DNA from 4 places in the Bilifractor sp. HCP3S3_D3 genome. Region 1 is predicted to be linked to each of the others. Evidence: riboswitches for the same ligand, from Rfam matches in the RefSeq annotation. Region 1 holds a riboswitch; each other region holds the start of a gene.
What was found. Region 1 has a riboswitch for thiamine pyrophosphate ahead of thiC (phosphomethylpyrimidine synthase ThiC). Riboswitches for the same ligand answer to the same signal wherever they lie in the genome.
Positions count from the first base shown of each region.

Region 2: linked by a shared signal. The riboswitch ahead of thiW (energy coupling factor transporter S component ThiW) and the one ahead of thiC (phosphomethylpyrimidine synthase ThiC) in region 1 are both predicted to bind thiamine pyrophosphate.
Region 3: linked by a shared signal. The riboswitch ahead of ACTNDI_RS03835 (energy-coupled thiamine transporter ThiT) and the one ahead of thiC (phosphomethylpyrimidine synthase ThiC) in region 1 are both predicted to bind thiamine pyrophosphate.
Region 4: linked by a shared signal. The riboswitch ahead of ACTNDI_RS12475 (thiamine-binding protein) and the one ahead of thiC (phosphomethylpyrimidine synthase ThiC) in region 1 are both predicted to bind thiamine pyrophosphate.

Region 1 is NZ_JBQHWP010000016.1:47,044-51,562, reverse strand. Features, by position in the region: gene ureG (urease accessory protein UreG) at 1-472, shown strand, start outside; gene ACTNDI_RS10405 (urease accessory protein UreD) at 469-1,308, shown strand; TPP riboswitch at 1,545-1,647, shown strand; gene thiC (phosphomethylpyrimidine synthase ThiC) at 1,859-3,169, shown strand; gene ACTNDI_RS10395 (DUF975 family protein) at 3,469-4,278, shown strand; gene ACTNDI_RS10390 (Dabb family protein) at 4,372-4,519, shown strand, end outside.
Region 2 is NZ_JBQHWP010000010.1:4,996-9,514, forward strand. Features, by position in the region: gene ACTNDI_RS07330 (MFS transporter) at 1-341, opposite strand, end outside; gene ACTNDI_RS07335 (AraC family transcriptional regulator) at 477-1,565, shown strand; TPP riboswitch at 1,768-1,877, shown strand; gene thiW (energy coupling factor transporter S component ThiW) at 2,096-2,677, shown strand; gene thiM (hydroxyethylthiazole kinase) at 2,746-3,606, shown strand; gene ACTNDI_RS07350 (HAD family hydrolase) at 3,581-4,318, shown strand.
Region 3 is NZ_JBQHWP010000004.1:143,425-147,943, forward strand. Features, by position in the region: gene ACTNDI_RS03825 (cupin domain-containing protein) at 1-216, shown strand, start outside; gene ACTNDI_RS03830 (DUF438 domain-containing protein) at 282-2,060, shown strand; TPP riboswitch at 2,118-2,219, shown strand; gene ACTNDI_RS03835 (energy-coupled thiamine transporter ThiT) at 2,312-3,004, shown strand; gene ACTNDI_RS03840 (DMT family transporter) at 3,169-3,489, shown strand; gene ACTNDI_RS03845 (TDT family transporter) at 4,101-4,519, shown strand, end outside.
Region 4 is NZ_JBQHWP010000025.1:10,696-15,214, forward strand. Features, by position in the region: gene ACTNDI_RS12470 (MATE family efflux transporter) at 1-1,274, opposite strand, end outside; TPP riboswitch at 1,456-1,563, shown strand; gene ACTNDI_RS12475 (thiamine-binding protein) at 1,736-2,038, shown strand; gene ACTNDI_RS12480 (uroporphyrinogen decarboxylase family protein) at 2,123-3,211, opposite strand; gene ACTNDI_RS12485 (MFS transporter) at 3,362-4,519, opposite strand, start outside.

The DNA of each region.
Region 1 (4,519 bases):
TATGGTATCCCATTCTGTACTGGATGCAGACAGAATCATCGGGGTGGAGACCGGCGGATGCCCGCACACGGCGATCCGTGAGGATGCGTCCATGAATTTTGCGGCGGTGGAGAAGCTGGAGAAGCGTTTCAACCACACCCTCGATCTGATGTTCATTGAGAGCGGAGGCGATAACCTCGCGGCAACCTTCAGCCCCGAGCTGGTAGATTTTTCCATTTACATCATTGACTGCGCGGAGGGCGAGAAAATCCCGGCAAAGGCAGGACAGGGAATGATCAAGTCGGATTTGTTTATCATCAACAAGATCGATCTCGCGCCCTATGTCGGAGCAAATCTGGAGAACATGCGGGAGACGTCCCGAAAGTTTCGCGGAGACGGTACCTTTGTGTTTACGAATCTGAAAACGGACGAAGGTCTCGAGGATGTTGTGCGGTGGCTGAAGAAGGATTGTCTTCTGGAGGACCTTGAATGAAAAGTCAATTTGACGGAGAAATCCGCCTCGGATTTACAAACCGAAATGGGAGAACTGTGGCACAGTCGACCTATCGCAGGGGAAATTCCAGGATTTCCGGGAATATTCCGGCTGCAGGCGACGTTCCCTATTACTTTCTGATCAGCACCGGCGGCGGTTTTACCGAGGGGGAGACGTACCTTCAGAAGGTTTCGCTTGAGGAACAGTGTCATGCGATTGTGACGACACAGACCCCGAACTATATCTACAAGTGCGACGGGGGAAGACTGACGAGTCAGAACAATCGGGTGAAGATCGGAAAGGATTCCTTCCTGGAGTATTATATTGATGAGACGATTCCATATGCCAGGGCAAGATTTCGTCAGAACACGGAGATCCAGATGGCTTCGGGATCCAGACTGATTATGACCGACGGTCTGACTGCCGGGTGGTCGGAGGACGAGGAACCATTCCAGTACCGGGATATCGGGCTGAAGACCGATATCCGGATGGATGGTCGGCTTCTGTTCCATGACTTTCTGCTCGTCAACCCGGAAGAGGATCATATGCATGAAATCGGATGCTTTGAGGGATCCATGAACTACAATTCCGCTGTCATCATTGATGAAGGTGTCGACGAGGCTATGCTGGAGGAACTGAGAAATTTTCTGAATCAGAAATTCACCGGTTCCGAGGAGGTCCGGTTCGGATTGTCTCTGCTTGATCGTTATGGACTTGTACTTCGTGTTCTGGGGAAGAGCATCGTGGAGAACCGCGAAGTCGTGTATTCAATGACCGGTTATTACCGGGAGAAAATTCTCGGTTATCCCCACTTTGCATTGAGGAAAAATGCCTGAATGAAATGCGCCTTTAGCGATTTTGAGTGTTGTCAATAGAGATAACAGGCATATGTATGACTAAGTGCCGGAAGTCGTTAATCCAGATCGGCTATCAAAAAGAATTTTGAAAATGGTTGATTTTCCGCGCAAAAGTACGCTTGATGAAAATAAGGGAATGTGTTATCATGAACCCATTGTGAGGCTCATTGCTCCTGGCTTCAGGGAAACATCCGGGCCGGCACAGAACAATAGAATAGAAAAACATGGGGAGCCGGAAGGCTGAGAGGTATCACATGAGATACGACCCGAGAACCTGATTTGGATAATGCCAACGTAGGGAAGTGCGAGCACTGGTGTTTTTTATGTAGTCTGTTAGGCGGTATCCATTTGGGTATCGTCTTTTTTTGTGTATAAGCTCTTCGAAACCACGAAGCACGGAGAAATCCGCAGTTTATATAGTATTATACCAGAACAGCTCTTCGAAACCGCAGACAGGAGCGTCACACGCGAAAAGCGCCAGTGACTTTATTCTATTTTAGAGAATTCGAAAGGAAGGACAAGGTTACAGATGAGAGAGTATCATACGCAGATGGAGGCGGCGAGAAAAGGGATCGTCACTCCGGAGATGAAGGCTGTGGCAGGGAAAGAGAGAAGAACGGAGGAGGAAATCCGGAACTGGGTAGCAGAGGGAAAGGTGGTTATCCCAGCGAATCCGGCGCACAAGGGGCTTGATCCGAACGGCATCGGCAGTATGCTGAAGACGAAAATTAATGTAAATCTCGGTATCAGCCGTGATGTGAAGGATTATGATGTGGAGATGAAGAAGGTTCTCAGTGCCGTCGATCTCGGCGCTGAAGCAATCATGGATCTTTCCAGTCATGGCAACACCCAGCCGTTCCGCAGAAAGTTGACCAGTGAATGTCCGGCGATGATCGGCACGGTTCCGATTTATGATTCCGTGATTCATTATCAGAGGGATCTTGCGACCCTCTGTGCAAAGGATTTTGTGGATGTCGTGCGTCTGCACGCAGAGGACGGTGTGGACTTCGTGACGCTGCACTGTGGGATCACCAGAAAGACGATTGAGGAAATCAAGGCCGGCAGGAGGAAAATGAACATAGTCAGCCGAGGAGGAAGTCTGGTATTCGCGTGGATGGCGATGACCGGCAACGAAAATCCCTTCTACGAATATTATGATGAGATTCTGGAGATCTGCCGGGAGCATGATGTGACCATCAGCCTCGGTGATGCCTGCCGGCCGGGATGCCTTGCGGACGCGACGGACAGCTGTCAGATTGGCGAGCTGCTCAGGCTTGGTGAGTTGACGCAGAGGGCGTGGGACCGGGATGTCCAGGTCATGGTGGAAGGACCAGGCCATGTGCCGATGGATCAGATCGCCGCAAACATGAAGGTTCAGCAGACCATCTGCAAGGGAGCGCCCTTCTACGTACTCGGACCTCTGGTAACAGATATCGCGCCAGGCTACGACCACATCACAGCTGCGATCGGCGGGGCGATTGCGGCGATGAGCGGCGCTGCTTTTCTCTGTTATGTGACACCGGCGGAGCATCTTGCGCTTCCGAACATAGACGATGTACGTCAGGGAATAATAGCGAGCCGGATCGCGGCTCACGCGGCAGATATCGCCAAGGGCATTCCGGGTGCGCGGGAACAGGACGATCGGATGGCGGATGCAAGGCGGAAGCTTGACTGGGATGCTCAGTTCAAGGAGGCGCTTGATCCGAATACTGCGAAGTCCATTCGGGACAGCCGGGCGCCAGAGGATGATCACAGTGACACCTGCTCCATGTGCGGAAAGTTCTGCGCGGTGCGGAGCATGAATAAAGCGCTGGCGGGAGAATATATCGATATTCTCTAATATATCGATATCCTCTGATCAGAGGATATTATGCGGGGATTTCACAAGCCTGCCGTTATCCTGGGGCTGACTTAAGGTCAGCAGCCGGCAGCACCGGACAGAGGTTCTGTGAAATCCCTGTTTTTTTTCTGTCGCATGAATAAAAAAGAAAATGCTTTCCTACCGGCACTGGATTCTGTATACTTAAGGTTGAGAATCATGGTTACAGATTTCGCCGCGAGGCGGAAGCTGCCACAGGGCTGCCGCGGATGTTGGAATATACTGCAATATTTGCCGCAGCACAGAAAAGGAGGAGCAGTATGTGGACTAGGATCGGATTAAAAAACCGGTCAAAAGAGGTATTCAGGGGCAATTACTGGAAAGCTGTTCTTGCCGGACTTCTTCTTTCGCTGGCGATCGGAGGATCTTACAGCAGATCAGGCGGAGGAGCGTTATCCGGATTTTGCAACGGAATTTTGAATTATGATATCGTTTCCGGCAGAGACACGGATATTTTCGGATTTCATGCGGGACCGGGCGGCATTCCCGGCGGGATGTTTGGTGTGTGGCTGATGGCTGCCGGAATCATCTTTTTGGTGACACTGGTGATCGCCGTTATCGCGATTGTGGCCGATGTATTTCTGCTGAATCCGCTGGAAGTCGGGGTGCGGAGATTCTTTTATACGAATCTTCACCAGAAAGCGGAGCTTCGCGAAATCATGTACGGATTTGATCACTCCTACAAGAACGTGGTAAAGGTGATGTTCTTCCGTGATCTCTATACCTTCCTCTGGTCATTGCTTTTCGTGATTCCGGGAATCGTGAAAGGGTATGAATACCGGATGATCCCGTATCTTCTGGCTGAATATCCGGACATGCCGATGGAGGAAGCGTTCCAGATCAGCAGAAACATGATGTACGGAAATAAATGGAAGGCATTTGTGCTGGACCTTTCGTTTCTTCTGTGGGTGATTCTTTCAGGCATTACCTTCGGGCTGGTCGGTATCTTCTATGTAGATCCCTATATGGCGCAGACGAGCGCCGCGCTGTACGATGCCATCAAGATCGAGAAAAATCCGTTCGCGGGACAGAATCCGGGCGGTAATGGCAGCTTCGCAGGCATGTGGTAAACGGTCATACGATAATCTTGCCACAAAATGTATAAGCTGCGGTTTGTCTGCGTTTTCGAAGCACATATAGTTTTCGATTTTGGAGGTAATAGAATGTATCATTGCATACTGGCCAAATATAATGCGGAAATATCCAAAAAGCAGAAGGAAAATCTTCTGCCGGAGATCCGGGAACTGTTCGCGGGTCTCACCGGAATTGAAGGAATTGAATCGGTTGAGGTATTTCCAAATGTGATTGACC
Region 2 (4,519 bases), on a different contig from region 1:
ATAACCAGCTTTCCTCCGGTTGCCATATAGGGTCCGTAGAACATCAGTAAGAAGTTTATGCCACAGGCAATAGAACCAAAGAGCAGAGTCGGTCTGAAATGTCCCATCTTAGTTGTTTTAGCATGGTCAATACAGAAACCTATCAGCGGATCATTCAGTCCATCCAGGATTCTGGCTATCAAGAACAGAGTCGCACATGCTGCAGGATTTAATCCGACAATGTTTGTGTAGAAAATCAATAGGTAGGATCCTAAAATTGCCTGAACCGGAATATTACCCAGGTTCGTTAATGCATATGAGATTTTTTCTTTAACACTAATTTTTTCATTTAACTCTCCCATTTTTCTCTCCTTTTGCACAAGCCTAACATTTATTTGTAAATAAAAAATAACTTGTTTTTTATAGAGAAAAAAGCTAAATTGGAGACATTGGAAATAACTTTTCGGACATGGAAAATGAATTAGAAAGGCTTAAAGATGAATCAAGCTTTCTCTTTTGACGTAAAACTGACGCTTCCAGATTTTTTTCTGAAAGAGACTAAATTTTTAAGACAATACTATTATGACCATCCGGACGTGGACTGGTCTATTCCAGGAAATACTGTTAACAAGGATATATTCAATTTGAATTATCCTTTTAACGAAGACGAAACCTTACACAAACTACAAATGGATCCTACGAATAGGTATATCCCCGATCATGTACTGGATGCATTTGATACCGATGTCTATGCTATGATTCCCCCCAATTATTTTCCAGCTTTCTGGCATTATCACACTTATTTCGAGCTTATCTATGTGTTAAGGGGAACGGCAAGAAACTATACGGACAACAGCGTTTTTGATCTGAAACAGGGAGACTTGGTCATTCTGGGATTAGGCTCAAGACACGCTCTTTCTTCCTACAACGATGATTGCGTTCTTGTGAATATCCTGGTCAGAAGTTCTACTTTCTGGGAGATTTTTTCTAATCATACCTATGAAAATGATATTCTGCATCATTTTTTCACTAATGTCCTTTCTCATTACGTAAATGATACCTTTATTCTTTTTCACACCGGACGTGATCCACTTATCCAAAGCCTGACAATTAATCTTCTTCAGACGGATCCGTCTTATCGAAAGTACACGGAACTGGAGAAAAAGGCATCTATCTCCCTCCTTTTCTCCAGACTGATGAACAAATATGCTTCTACTTCCGAACTGATCAATAACGATCCCACCGAAAAGAATTATGACATAGCCATGATTCTGAGTTACATGCAACAGCACTACAAGGAGATTTCACTCTCATCCTTAGCCAAATTCTTTGGATACAGTGAACGGCAGACACGGCGATTGCTCATCAAATTTACGGGTAAGGGATATCAAGAGAATTTAGATTACATCCGGATGGCAGAAGCCAAAAATCTACTTAAGACGACAGATAAATCCATCGAGTCCATTGCAGAAGAAGTCGGCTTCTCCTCTGTATACAGCTTCCGAAAGAGCTTCAAGCACTACTACAAACGGACACCCTCAGAGTATCGGACCGAAGAGAAAATAAAAGAGCGGCTAAGCCCCTGATTAATGTCCATTTACTTTAATAACTACATCTGTCTCGTCAAAGCTTTTCTGCACACGTTCTGAAATATCAAAATTGCTCAGTTCAGAAACAGTAGATTGACATTTGGCGGTCAGAAACAATAGATTGACATTTGGTGTGCACTTTCTGAATGGATTGTGTTATAATAGGCCTGTTAAAGCAGAACGCTTTAGAAAAATCAAGAGAAACAGACTGGGGAGCCCGATGCATCGGGCTGAGAGGACGGATTTCAGCTGTCGACCCATTAACCTGATTTGGATAATGCCAACGTAGGGAGCATCGCTGTGATTATGCGTATTTATGCAGACTGTCGTTTGGCAGTCTGTTTTTTTTACGCGAACAGTGAGCCGCAGCCGAATGCGAAGTATTCGTGTGCGGCAAGCGTCGCGATAGCGAGATAAAACTCGCACAGCGTGTTTTATCTCGTTTCGCGTCCGGACCGGTGATCATAGTGACAATCAGCCGGCGCGTCATCAATTTCTTTAAATCTTAAAAAGGAAGGGATATGATCATGAAAAACAAATGGAACACAACCACGGTTTCTGCAAAGAATGCAGCTTCTGCTGCTGCCCCGCTTCCGGAAGGGTCACGGGCAGGAAAGCTGTCTCTGAAGAAAATGGTATTTACAGCGATGCTTGCATGTCTCGGATTTGTGCTGAATACCTTTGTATGGTTTCCGCACATGGCTCCGTTTCAGCACTTCTGCAACGTTATGGGGGCGGTTTTTCTGGGCCCGTGGTACAATTTCATCGCAGCTCTTCTGACGGGCTGCATGCGGGTGGCTCTGGTCGGCTGTGATTTTCAGGCTGTGATCGGCGCGATTTTTGGTGCCCTGCTTTCCGGTATTCTGTATAGAAAAACGCATAAGCTCTGGGCAGCATGGGTCGGAGAAGTCATCGGAACCGGATTCATCAGCGCGGTACTGGCAAGCGTGATTTTCAACCTGGCACTTCACATTAAATACGCGATTTTTTATCTTATCCCCTACTACGGCCCAGCATCTGCGATGGGGGCAACCCTCGCCATTGCGGTTCTCCTGGTGCTGAAGCGATCCAAGGCGCTGCCGAAGATGCAGGCGCAGCTGAACAAATGAAAAATTTTCCGCGGCCGGGAAGTCCACTGAAAAAATGATGAAGCATTTTATGGAAGGAATCATAACAGATGGAGTATGGAGAATCTCTTCGAAAAGTGCAGGAAACGAAGCCTGCGGTGCAGTGTATCACAAATTTTGTCACGGTCAATGACTGCGCGAATATCATTCTTGCGGCAGGAGGAACACCGGCGATGACGATGGATGTTCGCGAGGTCCGCGAGGGAGTGGAGGGAATGAATGCCCTTGTCTGCAATCTCGGAGCGATTGAATCGGTAGACAGCATGATCATTGCCGGACAGCATGCGAATGAGCTGGGAATCCCGGTTGTTCTGGATCCGGTCGCTGCCGGCAGCACAACGCTGCGGCGGTACAGCATCCGGGAGCTTCTGGAGACGGTCCATTTTACCGCAATCCGGGGAAATGCCTCTGAGATCCGTGCGATTGAGACAGGAGGCCTTGAGGCGAAAACCGGGAGGGGCGTGGATGTCAGCGCGGAGGATGAGATTACCGCAGATAATCTCGAGAAGAGTATTGTGATGGCCGAAAAACTGGCTCTGCGGATCCGAAGCGTCATAGCCGTATCCGGAGAGACAGATATCGTGACTGACGGAGAACAGACAGTGATTCTCCATAATGGGTGCGCAACGATGGCACGGATTACCGGAAGCGGATGCATGCTTACTTCGCTGATCGGAGCGTTCTGCGGTGCCGACAGAGAGAATTCCTTCCGCGCTGTCGTGAGTGCAATGACGGTGATGGGCCTTGCGGGAGAGATCGCGGAACAGAAGCGTCTGGAGAAGGGAACCGGAAACGCCACCTTCCGCACAGATCTGATCGATGCCGTCTTCAATATGACTCCGGAGAAGGTGGATCAGGGCATCCGGTGTCAGGAGGAACAGAGAAATGCGGAAAAAGTACGCGATTTTTGATGTGGACGGCACGCTGGCGGATTCGATGCGGTACTGGGATCATCTCGCGGAGGATTATCTCGGCGGTCTGGGCATTCATGCATCCCGGGAGGATCTTGCGCCGATCGAAACCATGACAATGTCCGAAAGCTCGGCGTATTTCATTCACAGATACAGTCTTGCGAAAACGCCCGGAGAAGTGATGGAAGAAATGTTCGCTCTGATACGAAAGCACTACGAGGAGGACATTCCGCTGAAGGAGGGAGCCGCCGCTTATCTCCGAAGCCTCCGGGAACGGGGTGTGCGCATGTGCGTCGCAACGGCAAATGACACCGCGCTTTCCAGGGCGTGTTTCCGGCGGAACGGAATTCTGGAATATTTTGACTTTTTTGTGAGCTGTGAGGAAATCGGCAGGGGAAAGCGGGATCCGGACATCTATGATTTCTGCAGGGAGAAAATGGCCGATGAGACAGGCACCTCTCTCCTGCCGTCCGATGTGGCGGTGTTTGAGGATGCTGCCTATTGTCTGGAAACCGCTTCAGGTGCCGGGTATTATACCGTTGCGATGTTCGAGAGCAGCTATGAAAAGGACTGGGACAGAATCCGGGGGATTGCTGACGAATCCTATGTGAGCTGGAACGACGCGATGCAGCAGGCTGGCAGAATACCGTGTGATAAGGCGGAAGGGCGCGGTGTAATAGTCTGCCAGAAAATACAGCGTGATAAGCTGTAAATACGTGATGCGAGTGGCTTTGACGGATGTATTGTAAGAAGGTGGAGAAATGCTCCCTGGAAAGTCAAAAGTACACAGCGTGAAAAATGCAAAGAGATAAAACACGCTGCGCGAGTTTTATCTCGCTATCGCGACGCTCGCCGCACACGAATACTTCACATTCGGCTGCGGCTCACTGTTCGCGTAAAAAAAGGCTGCCGC
Region 3 (4,519 bases), on a different contig from region 1:
GTAGTGATGTCATTTGATAAGGGAACGGGTCTTTCCGAGCACGCGGCTCCGGGAGAAGCGATTGTTTTTGCGCTGGACGGAGAGGGAATCATCGGATATGAGGGAAAAGAGCACAAAATCAAAGCCGGCGAGAACTTTCATTTTGCTAAGGGAGGACGTCATTTTGTGAAGGCCTCGGAGAAGTTCAAGATGGCATTGCTGCTGACACTTGACTGACCGACGTTTACTGACAACTGAGTCTGAACTTGTACATATATATGAGTATTGGAGTAAGCAGAGATATGGCAAAGAAGATTGACTTTAACAAATCTGTGTATGAACTGGTGCAGGAGTACCCGGAGCTGAGAGACATCCTTTCCGGCGTCGGATTCCGGGAGATCACGAAAAAGGGAATGCTCGGTTCTGTCGGAAGAATCATGACGATTCCGAAGGGCGCGAAGATGAAAAATATCTCGATGATGGATGTGGTCATGGCACTCATGACGCACGGCTTTGAGATCGAGGGAGAAATGCCGGAGCTGAAAATGCCCTGGGAGGAAGCAAAGGACGCACAGGCAGCCGGTGACAGTGTGAGCCGGGAGGCGGCGCAGGCAGATGGTGGCAGTGTGAGCCGGGAGGCGGCGCAGGCAGAAGGCGGCAGTGTGAGCCGGGCGGCGGCGCAGACAGAAGGCGGCATGACTGAGGAGCGCAACGAACTTCTCAAGAGCTACCTGAGAAGACTCGGCAGCGGTGAGGACCTTGAAGCAGTAAGAGCCGATTTTGTGAAAAATTTCCGTGATGTTGATGCCTCCGAAATCATGAGAGCGGAGCAGGATCTTCTGAAATCCGGGACTCCTCTTGAGGAGGTGCAGAAGCTCTGCGATGTACATTCCGCGCTTTTCCACGGTGCGACAAGAGAAGAGAAGATCGCCAATGCGGAGAAGGCGGTAGAGGATTCTCTTATGAAGAAGATCGGAGACTCCTCTGTTGCAGCAGGGAAGGCCGGAGATTCCTCTGTTGCAGCAGGGGCGACAGGAGTTTCCTCTGCTGTAGAGAAGAAGAGAGCCGGTGCTTCTGTCGCTGAGCAGAGGACAGCAGACTTCTCTCGTATAGCGGAGATGACCTCAACGGCAGCTGCGGATCCGGGCGACCGCAAAGAGCTGGCGGCTTCGCTCGCGTCGGTTCCGGGCCATCCGCTGAATCTCTTTGAGAGGGAGAATCAGGCAATCGAGACGCTTCTTCTCCGTGCGCGTGAGGCTGTCGCCGGAAAGAGTGCGGACGACAGGCTTATGTCACAGCTTCGCGAGATTGCAGTTCACTACGCGAAGAAAGGAGATCTGCTCTATCCGCATCTGAAGGTGCGTTATGATATCTCCGGCCCGTCAGATGTCATGTGGACCGTGGATGATGAGATCCGCGACGAGATCAGTGCGCTTTCAAAGGATGAAGATCACGACGACGACTGGTACGGCCGGCTGTCGGCGGTGCTTGACCGGGCGGAGGAAATGATTTACAAAGAAAATAATATTCTCTTCCCGATCTGCGCGGTGAATTTCACGGCGGAAGACTGGTATTCGGTGTACCGGGACTCCGGAGATTATACGGAGATCCTCGGTCAGTCCTTTACGGACTGGGAAGAAGCGGAGCAGGCTCTGAACGCAGAGAAAAAGGCAGAAAAGCCTGGCCTCTCCCAGGGCGAGGTTGTGATGCCGGGCGGACATATGACGGTTCCGCAGCTTACAGCACTGCTGAACACCATACCGATGGAGATCAGTTTTATTGATGCGGACAACATCAACCGCTACTTCAATGAGGGACCGAAGGTCTTCAAGCGTGCGGGAATGGCCATTGACCGGGAGGTCTTTTCCTGCCATCCGCCAAAGGTAGAGCCCATGGTCCGCAGTATTCTGGACAGCTTCCGGGACGGAAGCAGGGACAGTGTACCGGTATGGATGGAGAAAAACGGAAGAACCATGCTGGTGAACTATCTTGCCGTAAGAGACCGGAAGGGCAATTATCTTGGGGCTGCGGAGCTGGTGCAGGATATGGAATTCGCGAAGGAACACTTCGCGGGTCACTGAATCAGCAGGAAAATGAATTGACGGTTTTGCTTTATCTGCTATACTGTAAATACAAAGAAAAACTGCTGGGGGAGCGGAAGCTGAGAGTGCCGTGCATGCGGCTGACCCTGATGACCTGATCCGGTTAATGCCGGCGTAGGGAAGCTGAGTCTGAATGCAGGCTGTGTGATCAAAGAAATGAATGTTTCTGAGAGTTCCGTAGCTTTGAAAAGTGAAATCCTCCCGCAGACAACTGTGAGGAGGATTATATTATGTCTGTATTTGCTACTCTTGGAAGTGACGGAGTATACCAGCTGACGCAGGTCGGCTACATTGCGGTGATTGCCGTGATCATTCTGGCACTGCTTCTGGTCTGCCTGATCCGGAAACCGGACCAGAAGGGTGTACTCGGTACGAGAAAGCTTGTGTTCTCGGCGATGGCAATCGCGCTTGCGACGGTCGCATCCATGATCAAGCTGTTTCATCTGCCGATGGGCGGCAGCATAACCTTCTTTTCCATGCTGCTGATATCGCTTGTGGGATATTGGTACGGCCTTGGGACAGGGCTGTTTGCAGGTCTTGCCTACGGTCTTCTCCAGCTGATCGTTGATCCCTATATTATTTCTCTGCCGCAGATGCTGGTGGATTATGTGTTTGCGTTTACGGCTCTCGGGCTCTCCGGTGTGTTTTCCGGGGCGAAGCACGGACTGATCAAGGGCTATCTGCTTGGAGTTGTCGGCAGGTATTTCTTCGCGGTTCTTTCAGGCTACATTTTCTTTGGAAGCTATGGCAATGAATACGGAATGTCGGCGATCGGATACTCCCTTGCCTACAATGCGATCTACATCTTCGTGGAGTGCGGCCTCACCATTGTGCTGCTTCTCATACCGGCCGTGAATAAGGCGATGATAAGGGTCAGAGGGATGGCGCTTGCGGGAGGTAATTCGAGACAGAGCGTGGCATAAGGCACGGGCGAGGCATTGAGACGGTGCGTGTGTGGGAATTTCCGGACGGTCGCAGTATGAGACGCTGAAGGCCGGAATGTCCGTGGATGATGCAGCGCAGGAATTCCCGGTCGGTCGCAGTATGAGACAGCATCCGTGTAAGTGAACATGCAGGAGGAATCAAAATGACTGTTTTTCTGCTGACAGTACTGATCGCTTCGGAGGTGGCGGCAACGTCGCTCCTGAAGTATACGCATCACTTTACCCGGCCGTTACCGTCAATTATCTGTATCGCGTGTTATTGTGTGTGTTACTACACCTTTTCTCACGTCATGGATCGTATGAACGTGGGCGTCGCCTACGCAATCTGGTGCGGAGTGGGACTGATCGCCACAAATGTCATCGGCTATCTGCTGTTCCGTCAGAAGCTGACCGGTGTCGGCGTCTTTGGAATCGTGCTGATTATCATCGGGTGTGTGATTGTAAACGTCTGGGGAACCAGATAGTGGGATACGGCAGATATGGAATACTGCAGATATAAAATATGGCAGATATAGAATACTGAAAATATATAATACGATACGGAAGATATGTAGAAGAAGGCCGCTGCGCAAACTGTTGCGTGGCGGCCTTCCTTGTTCGCTTGAAGATTCTGAACATATGGCCAGGTATCGCATCAGCTCCTCAAAAACGCAGACAGGATCGTTACACGCGAAGCGTGTGTAAGAGACTGGCCGTGATTTACGCGAATAGTGAGCCGCAGCCGAATGCGAAGTATTCGTGTGCGGCGAGCGTCGCGATAGCGAGATAAAACTCGCGCAGCGTGTTTTATCTCGTTTCGAAGGCAGCAGGAATGAGCAACACGAATGAGCTTTCTTTTTCGTTGATATTGCCGGAATGTTCCTGTATAATTCAAAATCATATTTAGTTGATAGGAAATATAATAAATGCAGAAATGTAATGCAAAAACGTGGCTGAGAGCCGGTATTATGAGGAACTGCGGCAGTGAAGTGGCGTTATGAGGAACTGCGGCTGTGGGCTGGCATTAGGAGAAGCTCCGGCTGTGGTTTCGTAACATAATGAGCGGCAGGTGTATTTTTTCTGGAGGAAGGGACGCATGAAGAGCATGATCAGGAGAGTGCCGGTTCCGATAGCAGGAGTGATGCTGGGTTTTGCGGCATTTGGGAATTTTCTGAAGAGCTATTCGAATCTTGTGTGGATTCTCATGGAGCTGGTATCCGTGGCGCTTCTGGTGCTGCTGGTTCTGAAGGCTCTTCTGTATCCGGAAGATTTGCGCCGGGATATGAAGAATCCTGCCATAGCCGGCGCTGCGGGGACTTTTTCCATGGGACTGATGTTCCTCGCGGTCAGTCTGAAGAGTGTCAGCGTTCCGGCTGGTGTGTCAGTCTGGTGGGCGGCGCTGGTGCTTCACGCGGTGCTGATCGTGTGGTTTACAGCGTCCTTTGTGCGTTGTTTTCAGCTGAAAAAAGTATACATGACATGGTTTCTGGTCTATGTGGGCATTGTGGCGGCTGC
Region 4 (4,519 bases), on a different contig from region 1:
ATCGCGATCCATCCGAAAAGATACGACCATGGAATCGAGATGAAACCCCAGTGCCACACGAACACCATCGGTATTTCCGATGCGACCCGGACTCCCATGTTGATCAGACTGGAATATAACGTGACCTTCAAGTCCCCCGTTCCCCGGAAATATCCCTGAAGTCCGTTTGTGAACGCGGGAACCGGATACATGACCGCAATGAGCCGCATATAGCGCTGCCCTTCCGCGATGACCTCAGGATCCGAAGTAAACAGCCTGGTCAGCGGCCCTGCCGCCAAAAACACCACAGCACCGATCACCACGCCATAAACGAGCTCGCAATACATTCCGGCACGATATGTCCGCTTCACCCGCGACGCATTCCCCGCTCCGACGTTCTGCGCCATCACCGAAGTCATGGCGTGCGCGATATTCTGCTGGGGAATCGTTGCAAAATCATCCACCCGGTTCGTTGCGTTGAAAGCCGCCGTCGCGTTTACCCCGAGCGTATTTACGATGGTCTGGGTTCCAATCTTTCCCATCTGAACCGTGCTCTGCTGGAGCGCACTCACAAAACCGAACGCAAGGGTTTTCTTCAGCATCGACCAGTCAAAGATCAGCCATTTTTTTCCAAGACGAAGCTCCGGAACCTTCCTCTGAATATAGAAATAACAAAGAACCGCACTGAGGGCCTCACAGATCACCGTACTGATCGCGGCGCCTTCCACTCCCATGTGAAGTAACGCGATAAAAAAAAGATCCCCGAGAATATTCAGTACCGCACTTCCGCCGAGAAAAATCAGCGGAGAGACGCTGTCACCCATCGCCCGCAGCATACTGGCCAGATAATTATAGATAAAACTGAAGAACATGCCGAACAGTATGATCCTCAGATAGAAGACTCCCTCCGGAAGAATGACCGCCTCCACCTGCAGCGCCATCAGAAGCGGCTTCGCTGCCACAAACATCACAGCCGCGACTGCCACGGAGAAAACGCACCCTGAGATCATTCCCGTACTTACCTGTCTCTGCAGCTCCTCCTTCTTTCCCGCTCCATACAGCGTGCTTACCAGTATTCCCGCCCCGAGACAGATCCCGTTTGTGAAAAGCAGAACCAGGGTAACCAGAGGATTTGTCGTACCCACTGCCGCGAGCGCTGTTTTTCCGACAAACCGTCCCACAATCATGCTGTCTGCCGCATTATAAGTAAGCTGAAGAAGCGTTCCCAGAACCAGGGGAATTGTAAACAGTATCAGGGTCTTTAGAATCGGCCCTTTCGTCATATCCTTCGTCATATCCCAAACCCGCTTTCAAACTCATACCTGCACATTATACCACCGAAGATGCAGGATTCCATTTTAAATCTGCGGCAGGCGGGCAAAATCAACAATTAACTTTGGTATCCTTTGCTGCCTTTGCTTTGCTGTTTTAACCCGCCACAGGATTGACACTGAAAAATAAAGTGACTAAAATATAGAAATACAGCAGGGGAGTCCGCCGGAAAGGACTGAGATACAGATGTTGTCTGTGACCCTTATACCTGATCTGGATCATGCCAGCGTAGGAAGCGTAAAGAGAATCATAGGATTTTTCCGTAGAAAACCCGCTCTTCATCCTTGATACAGCAGTGCCTGATTCATTCCGGTGCTGCTGCATTTTTTATGCCGACAGACGCAGAAATCCACCTGCGGCGCGCGATTTCCTTGTTGGCTGTTGAATACGAAGATGTTGAAAAGGGAAAAGGAGGAAAAAAGAAATGAAGGCAAGTGTAGCCATTCAGACATTACCAGATGTGGACAACGATGAAGAGCTGATCCGGATTGTAGATGAGGTTATCGCCTACATCAAGAGCACCGGCCTCAGCTATTATGTGGGGCCTTTCGAGACCGCCATCGAAGGAGACAGCTACGACCAGCTGATGGACGTGGTAAAGGAATGCCAGCATGTCGCAATCCGCGCCGGCGCACCGTCTGTCTCCGCATACATCAAGGTGGTATACAACCCGGAACAGGAGATTCTGAGTATCGACAAAAAAGTTTCAAAACATCATACGAAATAATACCGACAGAAATTTCCGGAGCCAGTCGTCATGAGTATCCCTGCTGCAGTCATCATATATATGCCAGCTGCAGCAGGGATATCTTCAGCCCTCTCTGTGATAAAGCCTGTTGTAGTATTCCAGGGAATAGTGGTAGAGCTCGTCCCTCGCGATGTCCGTCTGTTTCGGATCTGTCATATCCGTCATTACGCTCGCCAGGATTCTGCCGTTTTCTCCGTAATGATCCACGAAATCACGCACAATTCTCCGGATTTCTTTCTCATCCGCCCCGTGTGGTATATCAATATCAAAGGCGAAGCTCATTTTCGTATTCCACTGATCAAACAATTCATCGTAATCATTGGCACGATGCTGCGGATTCCAGTAATCCACTCCCATTTCGATCATTTCCGGGAGATACTGGCCGTTCTTGCCACAAGAGTGCAGCTCTACAAACCGACCATTCTTTTTTACGAAATCATGCAGGAATTTTTTCTCATAAGGCAGAAGCTGCTCATCGAACATCTTGTTCGAGAAAAAGCCTGCGCGCTCGGTGCCCCAGTCATCGTGATACAGAACGCCGTCCACGCGCCCGTAATAATCGAATACCTTCTGCGTTGTCTCGATCTTGTAGTCCGCCATTTTGTCAAAGAAGTCCGCCAGAAGCTCCGGTTCCTCATAAAATGCCATCAATGACTCCGCAAACGGAATCAGCTCGTGAAGTCTCTCAAAAATGCCTTCCGTACACTGGTATATATGCACACGATCCGGATCCAGATCCTTCTGAATCTTCTTCCCGTCCGCTTCAAAATCGACCCCGGAGATATCCGGCCATTCCAGTTCTTCCTTCCACTTCGAAAAATCCGATATGGTTCTGGTTCCCGGTTTGGTAATCATACCGTTAATACTGTCGACCATCTCCCAGTATACGCCCCACCAGTCATATCCGCTCACCTCCGGAACCGGATGTTCCTCTATGGCGTCCGGCCATATGGTATTCGATTCAAAGAAATAGCACGGAATCCAGTACGGTTGTTCTCCCTTGACCGCACGGATGTAATTGTCCCGCACGGATACCGGCCTCCCGCTGATCGGCGGTTTCGGCTGCTGAATCAGCCACGGAAATGTACCCGGCTGTGCCCAGTTCCTGGAATAATCTCTCTCTGATGCCCTTTTCATATATTTTCCAATCATATCTATTCCTCTTTTCCTCAACCTGTAAGCTTCTCAATTTGAAAAATATACGCATTCAATTTCGTCAAAAACTCTGTTCCTGCGCCGGCTGATTATATCTATTCTTCCCGTCGTTCCTGTCCTTCTTTTCTTTCTTATGTATTTTCTGTCTTATGTATTTTCCTTCTTGAACGGACTCGCAAAAACAAAGATGACTGCCGCCACAAGATCGAATACAATTGCGATCACAATCATCGGAAGAATAAAATGATCCTCACCAAAGATCCGCATCAGAAGCGAATTATACGGTGAAGCCACAAATCCTCCCAGATTCATGCATGCAAGGATAAGAGAAGATGCCATTGCTACCGTGCTCGGTGGTGTCACCATGCCCATCCATGTCATGAATGCGGGGAAGAAGGTCGAAAATCCGAATCCCACAACAATAAGACCTATGGTCATGACGATCATGCTGTGTCCGGCGAAGACCAGCAGAAAACCAACTCCGCACAGAGCCATCCCCAGAGTAATTACAAACCTCTTTACTGCCTTAAACAGAAAACCGAAGGTGAAACCGGCAGCCACTCCGGCAACTGTGTACAGGGAGAGGGATGTGGCTGCCACTGCAGGACCACCGGCATTTCTCTGCACAAACAGCGTCGACATATTCAGCATGATCGGAAACGCGAACAGATTGTAGAAAAAGATCAGTGCTGCGATCACATACACCTTTTTTCCGACAGACTCCTTTTTCCCACTGTTCGAAACGACCTCTTCCACCGGCGGCTCCGGAAGGAAAAATGCCATGATCACGGCAACAATAAGGAGCGCATGCCCCCAGAATACCATCTGCCAGCCTCTCTCACCCGTACCTGCCAGGAATCCTCCCAACATCTGCAGGACAATTCCTCCGGCATTCATAAACAGCGTACCATATCCCAGAATGCTTGCCTGTTTCTGTCCTTTATACAAGCCAACGATCAGCGCATTGCCGAGCGGCGCCATGAGACCTGCTCCGAAACCCATGACCGCGCGGCAGACCAGCGTAAGCTCAAAATTGTCAAAAAACGCCGGCGCCACGCCTCCGATCAGCGCAATGACTGACGCAATGATCGCAAGCGTCCTGTACCTGATCTTTCTCCCCATTATCGCCCCGGCAAGAAATGTGCCGATCACGATGAATAAGGTCGGGAGCGTTGAAATATAGGAAATATACTCTGCCTTGTCCGGCCAGTGTTCCATAAAAGTTGCCATAGCGGGGGTCACAACCGTGATCGCCATTGAGACAAAATACAGTGTCATGATCGCCGCAAGCTGTGGGCCACGTAC